2 regions of the Streptomyces sp. NPDC090127 genome follow, and region 2 is predicted to be linked to the other one. Evidence: riboswitches for the same ligand, from Rfam matches in the RefSeq annotation. Region 2 holds a riboswitch; the other holds the start of a gene.
The links. A riboswitch is a leader RNA that binds a small molecule or an ion and turns the genes downstream of it on or off. The one in region 2 is predicted to bind cyclic di-AMP.
Positions count from the first base shown of each region.

Region 1: it holds a riboswitch for cyclic di-AMP, as region 2 does, so the genes downstream of both, ACIPPS_RS29880 (transglycosylase family protein) here and ACIPPS_RS09625 (peptidoglycan DD-metalloendopeptidase family protein) in region 2, are expected to answer to the same signal.

Region 1 covers NZ_JBIVDE010000009.1:288,148-295,170, reverse strand. Annotated here, with positions in the region: gene ACIPPS_RS29900 (exopolyphosphatase) at 1-54, opposite strand, end outside; gene ACIPPS_RS29895 (DUF501 domain-containing protein) at 51-608, opposite strand; gene ACIPPS_RS29890 (septum formation initiator family protein) at 758-1,222, opposite strand; gene eno (phosphopyruvate hydratase) at 1,329-2,621, opposite strand; gene ACIPPS_RS29880 (transglycosylase family protein) at 2,956-3,648, opposite strand; cyclic di-AMP (ydaO/yuaA leader) riboswitch at 3,652-3,825, opposite strand; gene ACIPPS_RS29875 (transglycosylase family protein) at 4,085-5,089, opposite strand; gene ACIPPS_RS29870 (cytochrome P450) at 5,204-6,469, opposite strand; gene ACIPPS_RS29865 (globin domain-containing protein) at 6,568-7,023, shown strand, end outside.
Region 2 covers NZ_JBIVDE010000002.1:907,890-914,912, forward strand. Annotated here, with positions in the region: gene ACIPPS_RS09600 (STM4014 family protein) at 1-189, shown strand, start outside; gene ACIPPS_RS09605 (STM4013/SEN3800 family hydrolase) at 210-1,031, shown strand; gene ACIPPS_RS09610 (STM4012 family radical SAM protein) at 1,028-2,359, shown strand; gene ACIPPS_RS09615 (STM4011 family radical SAM protein) at 2,369-3,247, shown strand; gene ACIPPS_RS09620 (SGNH/GDSL hydrolase family protein) at 3,234-4,046, opposite strand; gene ACIPPS_RS09625 (peptidoglycan DD-metalloendopeptidase family protein) at 4,216-5,178, opposite strand; cyclic di-AMP (ydaO/yuaA leader) riboswitch at 5,183-5,348, opposite strand; gene ACIPPS_RS09630 (tyrosine-protein phosphatase) at 5,738-6,550, shown strand; gene ACIPPS_RS09635 (DUF6126 family protein) at 6,566-6,730, opposite strand; gene ACIPPS_RS09640 (helix-turn-helix domain-containing protein) at 6,751-7,023, opposite strand, start outside.

The DNA.
Region 1 (7,023 bases), on a different contig from region 2:
GACGAGGAGCCGGATGGAGTTCGTACCGCAGTCGATACCGGCGACCCGGGTCACGCGGCGCCCCCCTCTTCCTCGGCGTCCTCGTCCTTCTCCGCGCACGGGGTGACGCACGGGCCCTTGGCCCACCACTCGGGCAGCATCGCGAGGGCCTCGTCGCCGAACGGGTTCACGCCCGGTCCGGCCACCAGCGAGTGGCCGACGAGGACGTGCAGGCACTTGACCCGGTCCGGCATGCCACCGGCGCTCGGGAAGCCCTCCAGGACCTCGATGGCGTCGCGGCGGGCGAGGTAGTCCTCGTGCGCGGCCCGGTAGGCGGCGGCCAGCTCCGGGTCGGTGGCGAGCCTGGCCTGCATCTCCTTCATGACCCCGTTGGCCTCCAGGGTGCCGATCGCGGAGGCCGCGCGGGGGCACGTCAGGTAGTACGTGGTGGGGAACGGGGTGCCGTCCGGGAGCCGCGGCGCGGTCTCGACGACGTCCGGGTTGCCGCACGGGCAGCGGTGCGCGATGGCGCGCAGTCCCCGGGGCGGGCGGCCGAGCTGTGCCTCGAACGCGGCGACGTCCGCCTCGGTCGGCTCGGTGCGGGCGGTCTGCGGAGGGGGCGTTTCCATGCCTGCGTCTGTCTTCTCGTCGGGAGCGGTCTGCTTCGGATGGTGGATCGGTGGGGCCGACGGCCCCGGTGGGCCTGGGGTCCTGTGGTCCCGCGGCCCGGTGGGCCCGGAGCTCATTGGGCCTGGGCCCATCATCTCGTGGCGCCGCGTCAGCGGCCGGTGTCGGCGCGGTCGACGCCGTCCCAGAGGTCGGAGTACCAGGGGCGTTCGGCCTCGCCCTGCTCGGTGCGGCGGGCGCGCTCGGCCTCGGGGTCGTTCACGGTGAAGCCGGTCTCGCCGGGCATCAGGTAGTGCAGGTGCTCGCGGGCGAGCCGGCGGACGTACGCGGGGTCCTGGAGCCGGGCCTTCTCGTCCCGCAGCTCCTCCACGCGCTCCGCGGCCTCGGCGGCCTGGCGCTCCTGCTCGGCGATCTCGCCGCGCTGGGAGACGTACTGACGCATGGGGTACGCGAGGGCGACGACCAGCGAACAGACGACCAGGGCGAGGAAGGCCGCGCGGCCGGTGAGCCGGGAGCGCCGGGCCTGGCGACGGGTCTGGGAGCGGTACACGCGTGCGGCGGTCTGCTCGCCGAGCAACTTGATCCTGGTCGCGGTCGAGAACCGGTCCCGGGCCATGTGCGCGCCTCCCCTTTACGTACGGACGTCCCCGCACACGGTACGGGACCGGGTGCGGGGACGTCCGTAACCGAGGGTGACGCGGGGTCAGCCCTTGGCGTGTCGATCAGTTCGCGGTGCGGAACCGCGGGAAGGCGCTGCGACCGGCGTAGACGGCCGCGTCGTCGAGGATCTCCTCGATGCGCAGGAGCTGGTTGTACTTGGCGACGCGCTCGGAGCGGGCCGGGGCGCCGGTCTTGATCTGGCCGCAGTTGGTGGCGACGGCGAGGTCGGCGATGGTGACGTCCTCGGTCTCGCCGGAGCGGTGGGACATCATGCACTTGAAGCCGTTGCGCTGGGCCAGCTCGACGGCGTCCAGGGTCTCGGTCAGCGAACCGATCTGGTTGACCTTGACCAGCAGGGCGTTGGCGGCGCCGTCCTCGATGCCGCGGGCCAGGCGCTCCGGGTTGGTGACGAACAGGTCGTCGCCGACGATCTGGACCTTGGCGCCCAGCTTGTCGGTGAGGACCTTCCAGCCGTCCCAGTCGTCCTCGAACAGCGGGTCCTCGATGGAGACCAGCGGGTACGCGGCGACGAGCTCCTCGTAGTACTCGGTCATCTCGGCGGCCGAGCGGGACTTGCCCTCGAACGCGTACGAGCCGTCCTTGTAGAACTCGGACGCGGCGACGTCGAGCGCCAGCGCGATGTCCTTGCCCGGGACGTAGCCGGCCTGCTTGATGGCCTCCAGGATGAGGTCGAGCGCCTCACGGTTGGAGTCCAGGTTCGGGGCGAAGCCGCCCTCGTCGCCGAGGCCGGTGGACAGGCCCTTGGTCTTCAGGACGGACTTGAGGGTGTGGTAGACCTCGGTGCCCCAGCGCAGGGCCTCGGAGAAGGACTCCGCGCCGATCGGGGCGATCATGAACTCCTGGATGTCCACGTTGGAGTCGGCGTGCGACCCGCCGTTCAGGATGTTCATCATCGGAACGGGCAGCAGGTGCGCGTTCGGACCGCCGAGGTAGCGGAAGAGCGGGAGGTCGGAGGCCTCGGACGCGGCGTGCGCGACGGCGAGGGAGACGCCGAGGATGGCGTTGGCGCCGAGGGAGGCCTTGTTGTCCGTGGCGTCCAGGTCGAACATGGCCTGGTCGATGAGGCGCTGCTCGGTGGCGTCGTAGCCGACGAGCTCCGGGCCGATCTGCTCGATCACGGCGAGGACGGCCTTCTCGACGCCCTTGCCCAGGTAGCGGTTCTTGTCTCCGTCACGGAGCTCAATGGCCTCGAACGCACCGGTGGAGGCACCGGACGGAACAGCAGCACGGCCGGTGCTGCCGTCGTCGAGGCCGACCTCGACCTCGACCGTGGGGTTGCCTCGGGAGTCCAGGATTTCCCGGGCTACGACGACGTCGATGGACGGCACGAGCATCTCCTTCTGGGATGTGACGCTAGATGTGACGCTTGCGGTGCAGGGTCGCTTCGGCCTTGCGACAAGAGCCTAACCGGCTCCGGGGCTCCAGCCCGCCGGGCGCCCGCCCCCTGGGACGAAAAAGGACCCGAGGGCACGCATTCAGGCCCAAAGGCCCTCAGATCTACTCGACGGTAACCAGGGTCCGGGCCCCGGGGCGGCCCGCGGCGGGGGCCCCGGACGCGCGGAACCCCGGTCCGGAGCGCACGGGGGAAGGGCGCTCCGGACCGGGGTGGTCACCGCGGGAGGGTCGTGGGACTCGCGCGAGCCGCCGGACTCACGCGAGCCGCCGGGCTCACTTCAGGTGAAGCTGCTGGCCCGGGTAGATCAGGTCGGCGTCCTCGACGACGTCCTTGTTGAGCTCGAAGAGCTTCGCCCAGCCGCCCTTGACGTCCTGCGCGGCCGCGATCTTGCTCAGGGTGTCGCCGCCGACGACCTTGTACTCGCCGTCGCCCTTCTTGACCTTCTTGCCGGTCGGGGTGGTGACGGTCTTCTTCGACTCGGTCTTGGGGGCGGTCCGCTGCTCGCTGCGGGTCGTCGGCTGCTCGGCCTGACGCTCCTGCTTCGGGGCGGCCTGCGGGGCGGGCGCCTCCTCGACGGCACCGGTGTTCGGCGAGGCGGAGGAGAGGCCGACGCCGCAGCTCGGCCAGGCACCCTTGCCCTGGCCGGCGAGGACCTTCTCGGCGACCGCGATCTGCTGCGACTTGGAGGCCTGGTCGGCGCTGGCCGCGTAGGCGGTGCCACCGAAGGCGGCCCAGGTGGAGTTCGAGAACTGCAGGCCGCCGTAGTAGCCGTTGCCGGTGTTGATGGACCAGTCGCCGCCGGACTCGCACTGGGCGACCTTGTCCCACTCGGAGACGGTGGCGGCCGAGGCGGTGCCGGCGCCCATCAGCGGGGCGGCGACGGCGACACCGGCGACACCGGCGAGGGCGACGGCGCGGGTGGCCTTGGAGGGACGACGGTGTTTGCCCTTGGCGGAAAACAGCATGGGACTTCTCCTCACCGACGCCTACGAGGTGAGCTGTCGGGTTCGGGCCCTGTGAGTTGCCCGGCCGCGCGACCTTGCGCGCGGCTTCACCCCAAGCCGCTCTCGGCCGTCTGTCTCAACGGCCGGGGGCGGCGCTTACCTTGGGTCCCCCGCTCCTGCCTTCGGCGCATGACGCGACGACTGTTCCCATCGGCCGACGGCAGGATTCGGCGTTTCGGTCGACGGGGCCCGCGGTGGCGAGCGGTGACGACCGTAGACACAGACCCGGGGGAAGTTCAAAGACGTCCATGCGGGACAAAACGCCCCTACTTGCCTCGGGACGAAGGGTATTTACGCAGGTGAGAGGTGACGGAAGCAGAGTTTGCGGACGAGACACGCCAGTTGAGGCGAAGAGACCCTTGTCTCACTTGCGCAGAACCGGACATTCAGCCCCGAACTACCCGCGCCCCGCCGCCGCCCCGTCGGGCTGACCGACCGTGAGATCCAGGCTCTGGCCAGGGAGGATGAGGTCCGGGTCGACACCCACCGTCGTGCGGTTGGCGTCATAGAGGGCGCCCCAGCCGCCCGGCAGCGCGTTCTCCCGAGCGATGGCGGTGAGGTTGTCGCCGGGCTTGACGGTGTATTCGCCGATAGTGTCAGCGATGCCCTTTGCGGGCGGGTTGTCCGAAGTGTCCCCGGTGGGCTGCTTGTCGGCGTCGGCACCCGGTGTCGGCGCGTCGGACGGCGAGGCATGGCGGCCCGCTTCAGGGGCCTTGTCCGTATTGCCCGTCTCTTCCGGGGCTGCTCCGCCCCGGTGCTTGCCGGTGCCGGAGGTGGTCGGCGCCGGCGGCGTGGTGGACGCGTCGGGAGCGGAGGACTCGGGGCCGGATGCCCCGGGGGCGGGCGCCTCGGAGGCGGTCGTGGACGGCGCCGAGGGGGCGGAGGGCGCGGACGAGGTCTCGGACGGCGCGAGGGCCTCGGGCGGGGTGTCGACGGTCGGCAGCCCGACGGTCCGGCTGGACTCCGGGCTCGGGCCGATCGGCTCGCTCGGCCGGAAGGCCGGGCCGGGATCGATGTCGGGCTTGGTGCCGTCGTTGGTCAGACCGGCGATCGGGGCACAGGTCGCCCACTGCGTGTCGCCGGCGGCAAGGGCCCTTTCGGCCACGACGATCTGCTGCCCACGGCTGGCGAGGTCCGCGCTCGGTGCGTAGGCGAGACCGCCGTGCCGCTCCCAGCTCTCCTGGCTGAACTGGAGTCCGCCGTAGAGCCCGTTCCCGAAGTGGGCGCTCCACTGGCCGCCCGACTCGCACTCGGCGACCCGGTCCCAGGTCGCCGCGTCGGCGGCGGAGGCGGAGCCCGCTCCGAGGAGGGGCAGCGCGAGGGCCGATCCCGTCACGCCTGCGGCGACGACGATGGCGGGGGCCTGGCGGGGTCTGCGGTGTCGTCCGTTCCCGGAGCGCATGCGGAGCTGCCTTTCGCGTGACTGCTGAGGTGACGGTGAACGTAGCGGCATTCGAACGTCAGTCACAAGTCGATGCAGCGGAGATCACGTAAAAGTCACAGTCTTGACGGCTCGTCAGTTCGCGTGGGGGTGGGAAAGGGGGGAGAACTCCACCGGAAGCGTGCGCAATCCCCTCATGATGAGCCCGCCGCGCCAGCGCAGCTCGGCAGGATCGGCGCCAAGTCGCAGGTCCGGCAGGCGAGTCAGCAGCGTCGCCAGCGCGATCTGCCCTTCGAGCCGGGCGAGCGGCGCGCCGATGCAGTAGTGGATGCCGTGCCCGTAGCCGAGGTGCTGGTTGTCGCGGCGGGACAGGTCGAGCGTGTCGGGCTCGTGAAAGCGCGCCGGGTCGCGGTCGGCGGCGGCGAGCACGACGAGGACCGGGTCGCCCGCCGGGATCTCCTGGCCGCCGATCGTCAGCGGCTCCATGGCGTACCGCCAGGTCGCCAGCTCCACCGGCCCGTCGTAGCGCAGCAGCTCCTCGACACCGGTCTCCAGCAGGTCCCGTTCCCCGGCGGCGATCGAGGCCTGGAGCCGGGCCCGCTCCTCGGGGTGACGCAGCAGGGCGTACAGCCCGTTGCCGACCAGGTTGACGGTGGTCTCGAAGCCGGCGAAGAGAAGGATGAAGGCCATCGCGGCGGCTTCGTTCTCGGTGAGGTGCTCGCCGTGGTCGGAGGCCTTGATGAGCCCCGAGATCAGGTCGTCGCCGGGGTCGAGCCGCTTGCGGTGGATCAGCTCCGCGAGATAGCCGCGCATCTTCTTGACCGACCGCGCCACCCCGCCACGCGGCCCCCCGCCGTGCCGGATCATCATCCCGGCCCAGTCCCGGAAGTCGTCCTGGTCCTCCTCCGGCACCCCGAGGAGGTCGCAGATCGCGTAGATGGGCAGCGGGAAGGCGAACTCGTGGATGAGGTCGGCCTCCCCCTTCGCCGCGAAGGAGTCGATGAGCCGGTCGGTCAGCTCCTGCACCCGGGGCGCGAACTCGGCGACCCGGCGCGGGGTGAACGCCTTGGAGACGAGCCGGCGCAGCCGGGTGTGGTCGGGTGGGTCGATATTGAGCAGATGGGTCATCAGCTCGGCCTTGCGCTCGCCCGGGATCCCCGTCCTGCCCTTGGCGTGCGCGGACTCGGCGTGGTGCTCCGGGTTCTTCGACAGCCGCTGGTCGGCGAGGGCCTGCCGGGCGTCCGCGTACCGCGTCACCAGCCAGGCCTCGACCCCGCTCGGCAGCGTGGCCCGGTGCACGGGGGCGTGCTCGCGCAGCCAGGCGTAGGCGGGGTACGGGTCGGTCGCGAACTCCCAGGTGAAGAGCTCGGGGGCGGGGGGCTCGGCGGGGGTGGTGCTCACCCTGAGACGGTACAAGGTCGCGGTCGCACCGGCCCGCGGGCCACCTGCCACCCCGGATGTGATCGTCCTGTGAAGAGGCGTGGCCTAGATTCTCCCGCGTGGATGCCCAGTTGCTCAGAAGCACGTTCGCCGTCGTCGAGAGACGGGCCGAACATGCCGTCGCCTTCTTCTACTCCCATCTGTTCTGGCACCACCCGGGCGTCCGCGAGCTCTTCCCCGAGGACCTGCGGGCCCAGCGCGACCGGCTCTTCGCCGCGCTCACCCACGTCGTGACCCGCCTGGAGGACCCCGGGCTCGCGGAGTACCTCGCCCATCTGGGCCGCGACCACCGTAAGTTCCTGGCCACCCCCGCGCTCTACGCGGCCGTCGGCACCAGCCTGACCGCCGCCTTCGCGCACGCCGCCGGGGCCGCCTGGAGCGTCGAGGCCGAGAAGGCGTGGACCGAGGCGTACGGGCACGTCGCCGAGCTCATGCTGCGGGGCGCCGAGCAGGCCGAGGCGGAGGGCGAGCCGCCCTGGTGGGACGCCGTCGTCGTACGGCACGAACGGCTCGAC
Region 2 (7,023 bases):
ACCTACGCCGCGCAGGTCGCCGCGCTCCTGCGCGGCACCCCCACACGCACCAGAACACACACAGGCACCCCCCGCACCACTAGCACTCCTCGCACCGCACGCACCCCCCGCACCACTAGCACTGCACGCACCACCCGCACCACTCACACCACTCGCACCACTCGCACCACAGGAACGAGCACCACGTGAACCGGCAGCACGCACCCGACATGAACGAGATCGTGGGCAGCCACGACCTCCTCCTGGTCACGCTCGACACCCTCCGGTACGACGTGGCCGCCGAACTCGCCGCCGCCGGCCGCATCCCGAACCTCGCCCGGCACCTCCCCGACGGACGGTGGGAGCGCCGGCACGCCCCCGGCAGCTTCACGTACGCCTCCCACCAGGCGATCTTCGCCGGGTTCCTGCCGACCCCGGCCACCCCCGGCCCGCACCCCCGGCTCTTCGCGGCCCGGTTCGCGGGCAGCGAGACGACCACCGACGGCACCTTCGTGTACGACACCCCCGACCTCGTCTCCGGCCTGGCCGAGGAGGGCTACCGCACCGCGTGCGTCGGCGGCGTCGGCTTCTTCAACGGGCAGGGCCCGCTCGGCTCGGTGCTGCCGGGACTGTTCGAGGAGAGCCACTGGGAGCCCGCCTTCGGCGTCGCCTCCCCGACCTCGTTCGAGTCCCAGGTGACGAGGGCCGAGGAGATCGTCGCCGGGCTCCCCGCCGAGCAGCGGCTCTTCCTGTTCGTCAACGTCGCCGCCCTGCACCAGCCCAACTGGTTCCATCTCCCGGGCGCGACCCGGGAGTCCGGCGACACCCGCGCCTCGCACGCGGCGGCCCTGGTCCACGTCGACCGGCACATCGGCCGCCTCTTCGCCGCCATGAGCAGCCGCCGCCCCTGCTTCGCGATCGTCTGCTCGGACCACGGCACCGCGTACGGAGAGGACGGCTTCACCGGCCACCGGCTCGGCCACGAGAGCGTCTGGACCGTTCCGTACGCCCAGTTCCTCCTGGACGGCCCGGACCGGGCGGAGATCGCGTGAACCCGTCGCCGCGCCCGTACGAGAGCTACGTCTACGCCTACCCGCACAAGACGGCGTACCGCCCGCTCCCGGACCCCGCTCCCTCCCTCGCCGCGCTCTGGCGCGACGAGCCGAAGGACGCCCTCTCCCTCTACGCCCACATACCCTTCTGCGAGGTCCGCTGCGGCTTCTGCAACCTCTTCACGCGGATCGGCGCCCCGGACGAGCTGACGACCCGCTACCTCGACGCCCTCGACCGCCAGGCGTCCGCCGTCCGCGAGGCGCTCGGCGACCGGGGGCCGGTCCATTTCGCCACGGCCGCCTTCGGCGGGGGTACGCCCACCTTCCTCACCGCCGGGGAGCTGGAGCGGCTCTGCGACATCGCGGAGAAGCGGACGGGCGTCGACCTGCGTGCCGTCCCGCTCTCCGTCGAGACCTCCCCTTCGACCGCGACCGCCGACCGGCTCGCGGTCCTCGCCGAGCGCGGTGCCACCCGGCTGAGCATCGGCGTGCAGAGCTTCGTGGAGGCGGAGGCCCGCGCCGCCGTGCGCCCCCAGCGCCGCGCCGACGTCGAGGGGGCGCTCGGCCGCATCCGGGAGACGGGCGTCCCCGTCCTCAACATCGACCTGATCTACGGCATCGACGGCCAGACCGACCGGAGCTGGACCCGGTCGCTCGACGCGGCCCTCGCCTGGCGGCCCGAGGAGCTGTACCTCTACCCCCTGTACGTCCGTCCCCTCACCGGCCTCGGCCGGCTCGCCGCCACCGCCGACCGGGAGTGGGACGAGCAGCGGCTGCGGCTCTACCGGCACGGCCGAGACCATCTGCTCGCCCGGGGCTACGAGCAGGTCTCGATGCGCATGTTCCGGCGCACCGACGCCCCGCCGCAGGGCGCCGACGACTACGCCTGCCAGACCGACGGCATGATCGGCCTGGGCTGCGGGGCCCGCTCCTACACCTCGTCGCTGCACTACTCCTTCGACTACGCCGTCGAGATGCGGGAGATCCGCGCGATCATCGACGACTACACCACGACGGAGGACTTCACCCGGGCGCGGGTGGGCCGCCCGGTCGACGCGGACGAGGCGCGCCGCCGCCATCTGCTCCAGTCCCTCCTCCAGGTCCGGGGCATGGAGACGGACACGTACGAGGAGCGGTTCGGCGCGTCGCCGTTCGCGGACTTCCCGGCGGAGTTGGGCCGGTTCGAGGCGCTGGGCTGGCTGGACGCGACCGCGCCCGACGGGCTGCTGCGGCTCTCCCCCGAGGGCCTCGCGCACTCGGACGCGCTCGGCCCCGCGCTCTTCTCGCCGGCCGTCCGGGCGGCGATGGCCGCCTACGACCCGAGGTAGGGAGCTGTCGTGGACCTGACGATCCTGTACCGCGGGCCGCTCGCCTCCTGCGACTACGACTGTCCCTACTGCCCGTTCGCCAAGCGCCGTGACAGCCGCGAACAGCTGCGGGCCGACCGCGCCGCGCTGGAGCGTTTCGCCGCCTGGGTGACCGCGCAGACCGGCGACCGGCTGAGGATCCTCTTCACCCCCTGGGGCGAGGGGCTGGTCCGATCGTGGTACCGGCGCACCCTCACCGAGCTGTCGCACCTGCCGCAGGTCGAGCGGGTGGCGATCCAGACCAACCTGAGCTGCCGCACCGACTGGCTGGCCGAGGCCGACCCCGAGACCCTCGCGCTCTGGTGCACGTACCACCCCGGCCAGACGCCGTACGACCGCTTCCTCGCGAAGTGCCGCGAGCTGGCGGCCCGGTCGGTCCGCTTCAGCGTCGGGGTGGTCGGTCTGCCCGCGCACCGGGAGCACGCGCTGCGCCTGCGCGAGGACCTCCCGCCCGAGGTCTACCTCTGGGTGAACGCGGCCGACGGGCACACGTACACCGACGAGGAGGCCGAGAGCTGGACGGCCCTCGACCCCCTCTTCCCGTACAGCCGCCGTCCGCACCGCTCCGCCGGGCTGCCGTGCCGGACCGGTGAGTCGGTGGTCTCGGTGGACGGTGACGGGACCGTGCGCCGCTGTCACTTCGTCAAGGCCGAGCTGGGCAACCTGTACGACGGGTCCTACCGGGCCGCGCTGCGCCCGCGCGCCTGCCCGCTCGCGGCCTGCGACTGCCACATCGGCTACGTCCACCTGGAGACGCTGCCGTTGTACGACGTGTTCGCGGGCGGGGTCCTGGAGCGGATTCCGGCCGGGCGCGCGGGAGCGCCGGGCCGGGCGGTCAGAGGGGCATGAGGTCGCCGAGCGGCATCAGGTCCGGCCGCTTGGCGGCCACATGGTCGCCCGAGCTCTCGCCGCGCAGCCGCCGTCCGATCCACGGGACGAGGTACTCCCTGGCCCACTGGATGTCGTCGCGGCGGACCTCCAGGGTCCCCCTCGGCGGCAGCGGCGGCCAGACCTGGTCCGGGTCGGCCGGCACGTCCATGCCGAGGACCTGGGCGGCGCGCAGCGCGACCCGGGTGTGCCCCTCGGGCGAGAGGTGCAGCCGGTCGTTGTCCCAGGCCCGCCTGTCCTGCACGGACTTGAGCGACCAGAGGTCGAGGACCGGGCAGTCGTAGCGGTCGGCGATGGCCCGGACATGGGCGGTGTAGGTGGCGATCTTGCCGCGCAGATGCCGCAGCACGGGGACGTCGCGGGTGTCGAAGCCGGTGGTCACCATCACCGTGCCGACGGCCGAGGTGAGGTCGGCGACGGCGCGCTCGAAGCGCTCGGCGACGTCGTCGGGGTCGGTGCCGGGGCGAATGATGTCGTTGCCGCCCGCGCAGAAGGTCACCAGGTCGGGAGCGAGCTCCTTGGCCCTGGGGACCTGTTCCGCCACGATCTGGTCGAGGAGCCGGCCCCGGACGGCCAGGTTGGCGTAACGGAATACGTCGTGCTCCGGCAATTGGTCGGCGAGCAGGACCGCGAAACGGTCGGCCCAGCCGGCGAACGTCCCGTCGGGCCCGGGATCTCCCACACCCTCGGTGAAGCTGTCACCGATCGCCGCGTACGACCCGAATGCGCGTATGTCTCTTGATCTCGAATCGTCTGCCACGGGAGCTCATCTTTCCCTTATGCATGTGACCTACGCGACCGTAAGGAGGGGTTGACGCCGGGTGAGATACGCCACCGGTCAAGATTCCGCCAAGCCGGAATACGCCACAGGGGCCCGGCACTCGGAAGTGCCGGGCCCCTGTGGGGTGCTGCGGGTGAACGCGAAGGCGTCAGACGCCGACGCCGTGCTGGCGCAGGTAGGCCAGCGGGTCGATGTCCGAGCCGTAGCTCGGGCCGGTGCGGATCTCGAAGTGCAGGTGCGGACCGCTGGAGTTGCCGGTCGAGCCGGAGAGGCCGATCTGCTGACCGCCGGTCACGGTCTGGCCCGCCGAGACGGAGAGGGAGGAGAGGTGGGCGTACTGGGAGTACGTGCCGTCGGCGTGCTGGATGACGACCTCGTTGCCGTACGAACCGCTCCAGCCGGCCGAGTGGACGGTGCCCGCGCCGACGGCCTTGACCGAGGTGCCGGAGGCGGCGATGAAGTCCGCACCGGTGTGGTAGCCGGAGGACCACATCGAGCCGGAGGCCCGGTACGGGGTCGAGATGCCGCCGCTGACCGGGGCGACCCAGCCGGAGGAGGCCTTGGCCGGGGCGGACTGCGCCGAGCCGGAGTTCTCGGTGGGGGCCGTGGAGCGGTCCGAGGAGCGGGAGCTGCGCGTCTCGCTCGCGTCGGAGGAGGACTTCTCCGCCTTGGGCGCGGCCTTCGGGGTCTTCGGCGCGGCCTTGGGGGCCTCGGCCTTCGGGGCGGCCTTGGCCGTCGACTTGGCGCCGAGGGTGAGCTTCATGCCCGGCAGGATCAGCGACGGGTCCTCGCCGACGACCTGACGGTTGTCGGAGTAGAGCTTCTGCCAGCCGCCCGCGAGGTGGTGCTCGGCGGCGATCTTCGACAGGTAGTCGCCGGGGGCGACGGAGTACGTCTTCGGCTTCGCGGCGGCGGGGGCCTTCGCGGGAGTGGCGGCGACGGCGGCGACGGCCTTCTCGGACGTCACGGTCGGAGCGGCCTTCTCGGCGGCGTGGGCTCCGGTCGCGCCGAGCAGCGGCAGGGCGACGACGGCGCCGCCCGTGCCGGCGGCGACGAATCCACGCGTGATCGGGTTGACCTTGGGACGGCGGTGCTTACCCTTCGCGGGCATGGCGAATTCCTCTCCGTCGCCTACGAGGTGAGCTGTCGGGTTCGGACTGGAGATGTCCGGCCGCGTTCTCACGCGGCTTCACCCCGAGCCGTCCGGATCGACCGGTGCGGCGTACTTACCTGGGTCCCCCGCTCCTGCCGTACGTGGATGGGGATGGGTGCGGATTCCGGACGGTGGCAGGATTCGGCGGTCCGACCGGATTGACGGTGACGCTAGACGAGCAGGGTCGAGCCGAACAAGCCGCCGTTTTCCGTTCGCATTCCAGAGCGTGATATCCGCTCCGCATTCCGGTCACCCTCCGTGGATGACGGCGGATCGATTTCCTTTTCCGGCAGGGGAATTACGCCCGGCGATCAGGCACGGTCCGTCACTTCTATGACGCTGCTCACGCCGCGAAACCCATCTCCCCTGCAACCAGGGCGCGTTATATCGAAGGCCCTAATTCGGACAGAACGCCCATTCCCCTACCCAGAGGTGCGGAGGCCCCCCGGCACCCGGGATGATTGCGCCAGGAATCGATCAGGACCCGATCGCGATCCGCCAACCTTCAGGAGCACCCGTGACGCAGCAGCTGCCCCAGATCTCGCCGACCGAACCCGAGCTCACCGGGGTACGCAACTTCCGGGACGTGGGCGGACTGCCGACCGTGGACGGCGGGACGGTGCGCTTCGGCCGCCTCTTCCGCAGCGGCCACCTCGCGCACGCCACGGAGGACGACGCCGCGTTCCTCACCACCCTCGGGCTGCACACGATCTTCGACTTCCGCAATCAGGCCGACGTCAAGATCGAGGGCCCGGACGTCGAACTGCCCGGCGTACGGAACGTGAACATTCCGCTCAACGACCCGGCCGACGGCAAGGAGTTCTGGAAGCTCGTCAGCTCGGGCGAGCTGGAGCAGCTCCGCGCCATCCTCGGCGACGGCAAGGCCGCGACCCGAATGTCTGATTCGTACCGCAAGATGATCGTCGAGCGGACGGCGGAGCACAGCCGCATCCTCCACGCGCTCGCCGAGGACAGCGTCCCCGCCCTCATGCACTGCGCGGCCGGCAAGGACCGGGCCGGCCTCTCCATCGCCATCGCGCTGCTCGCGGTGGGCGTCGAGCGCGAGGCGATCGAGGCCGACTACGTGAAGTCGAACGACCCGCACCGCCGTTACAAGGTGCGCCGCAGCTCCACCTCCGCGGACGCGATGGCGCCCGAGGTGATGGAGCTGATCAGCCCGCTGTTCGACGCGCGTGTGGAGTATCTGCGGGCCGCGTTCGAGACGATGGAGCAGACCTGGGGGACGGCCGAGAACTACCTCACGGACGGTCTGAAGCTCAGCGCGGAGACCCGCGCGCGCCTGCGCGAGCGGCTCGTCAAGGACGCGTGACGGCGCCCCTCGCGGTCACTGGTTCTGCCCGCCGAGGGCGAACAGCAGATAGAGGAAGGCGGCGAAGAGGTGCCCCGCCACGAGGTACGCGAAGAGGCGGAGCACCAGCCCCTTGGGGAACTGGCCGGCCTCGCGCTCCTCGCCGGTGACGGGGGCGCGCTTTCCGGACTTCTCCGACATGACGGTCCTTTCCGAAGGGCTCAGCGCGGATGCGGAGCGGCGCCGTCGCCGAGACACAGCTCGGCGACGGGGCTCTGCATCAGCGTGTGGACGAAGAGCAGCTCGGCCCCGCCGCGACCGGCGGCGCCGATGCGGTGCGGGGTGAGCGAGTCGAAGTGCGCGCTGTCCCCGGGATCCAGGACGTGGACGGCGTCGCCGAGGGCGAGACGCACCTGCCCGTCGAGGACGTGCAGCCACTCCTCGCCGGGATGGACGCGCACGATGTCGGCGCGGGTGGCGTACGGAACGTGCAC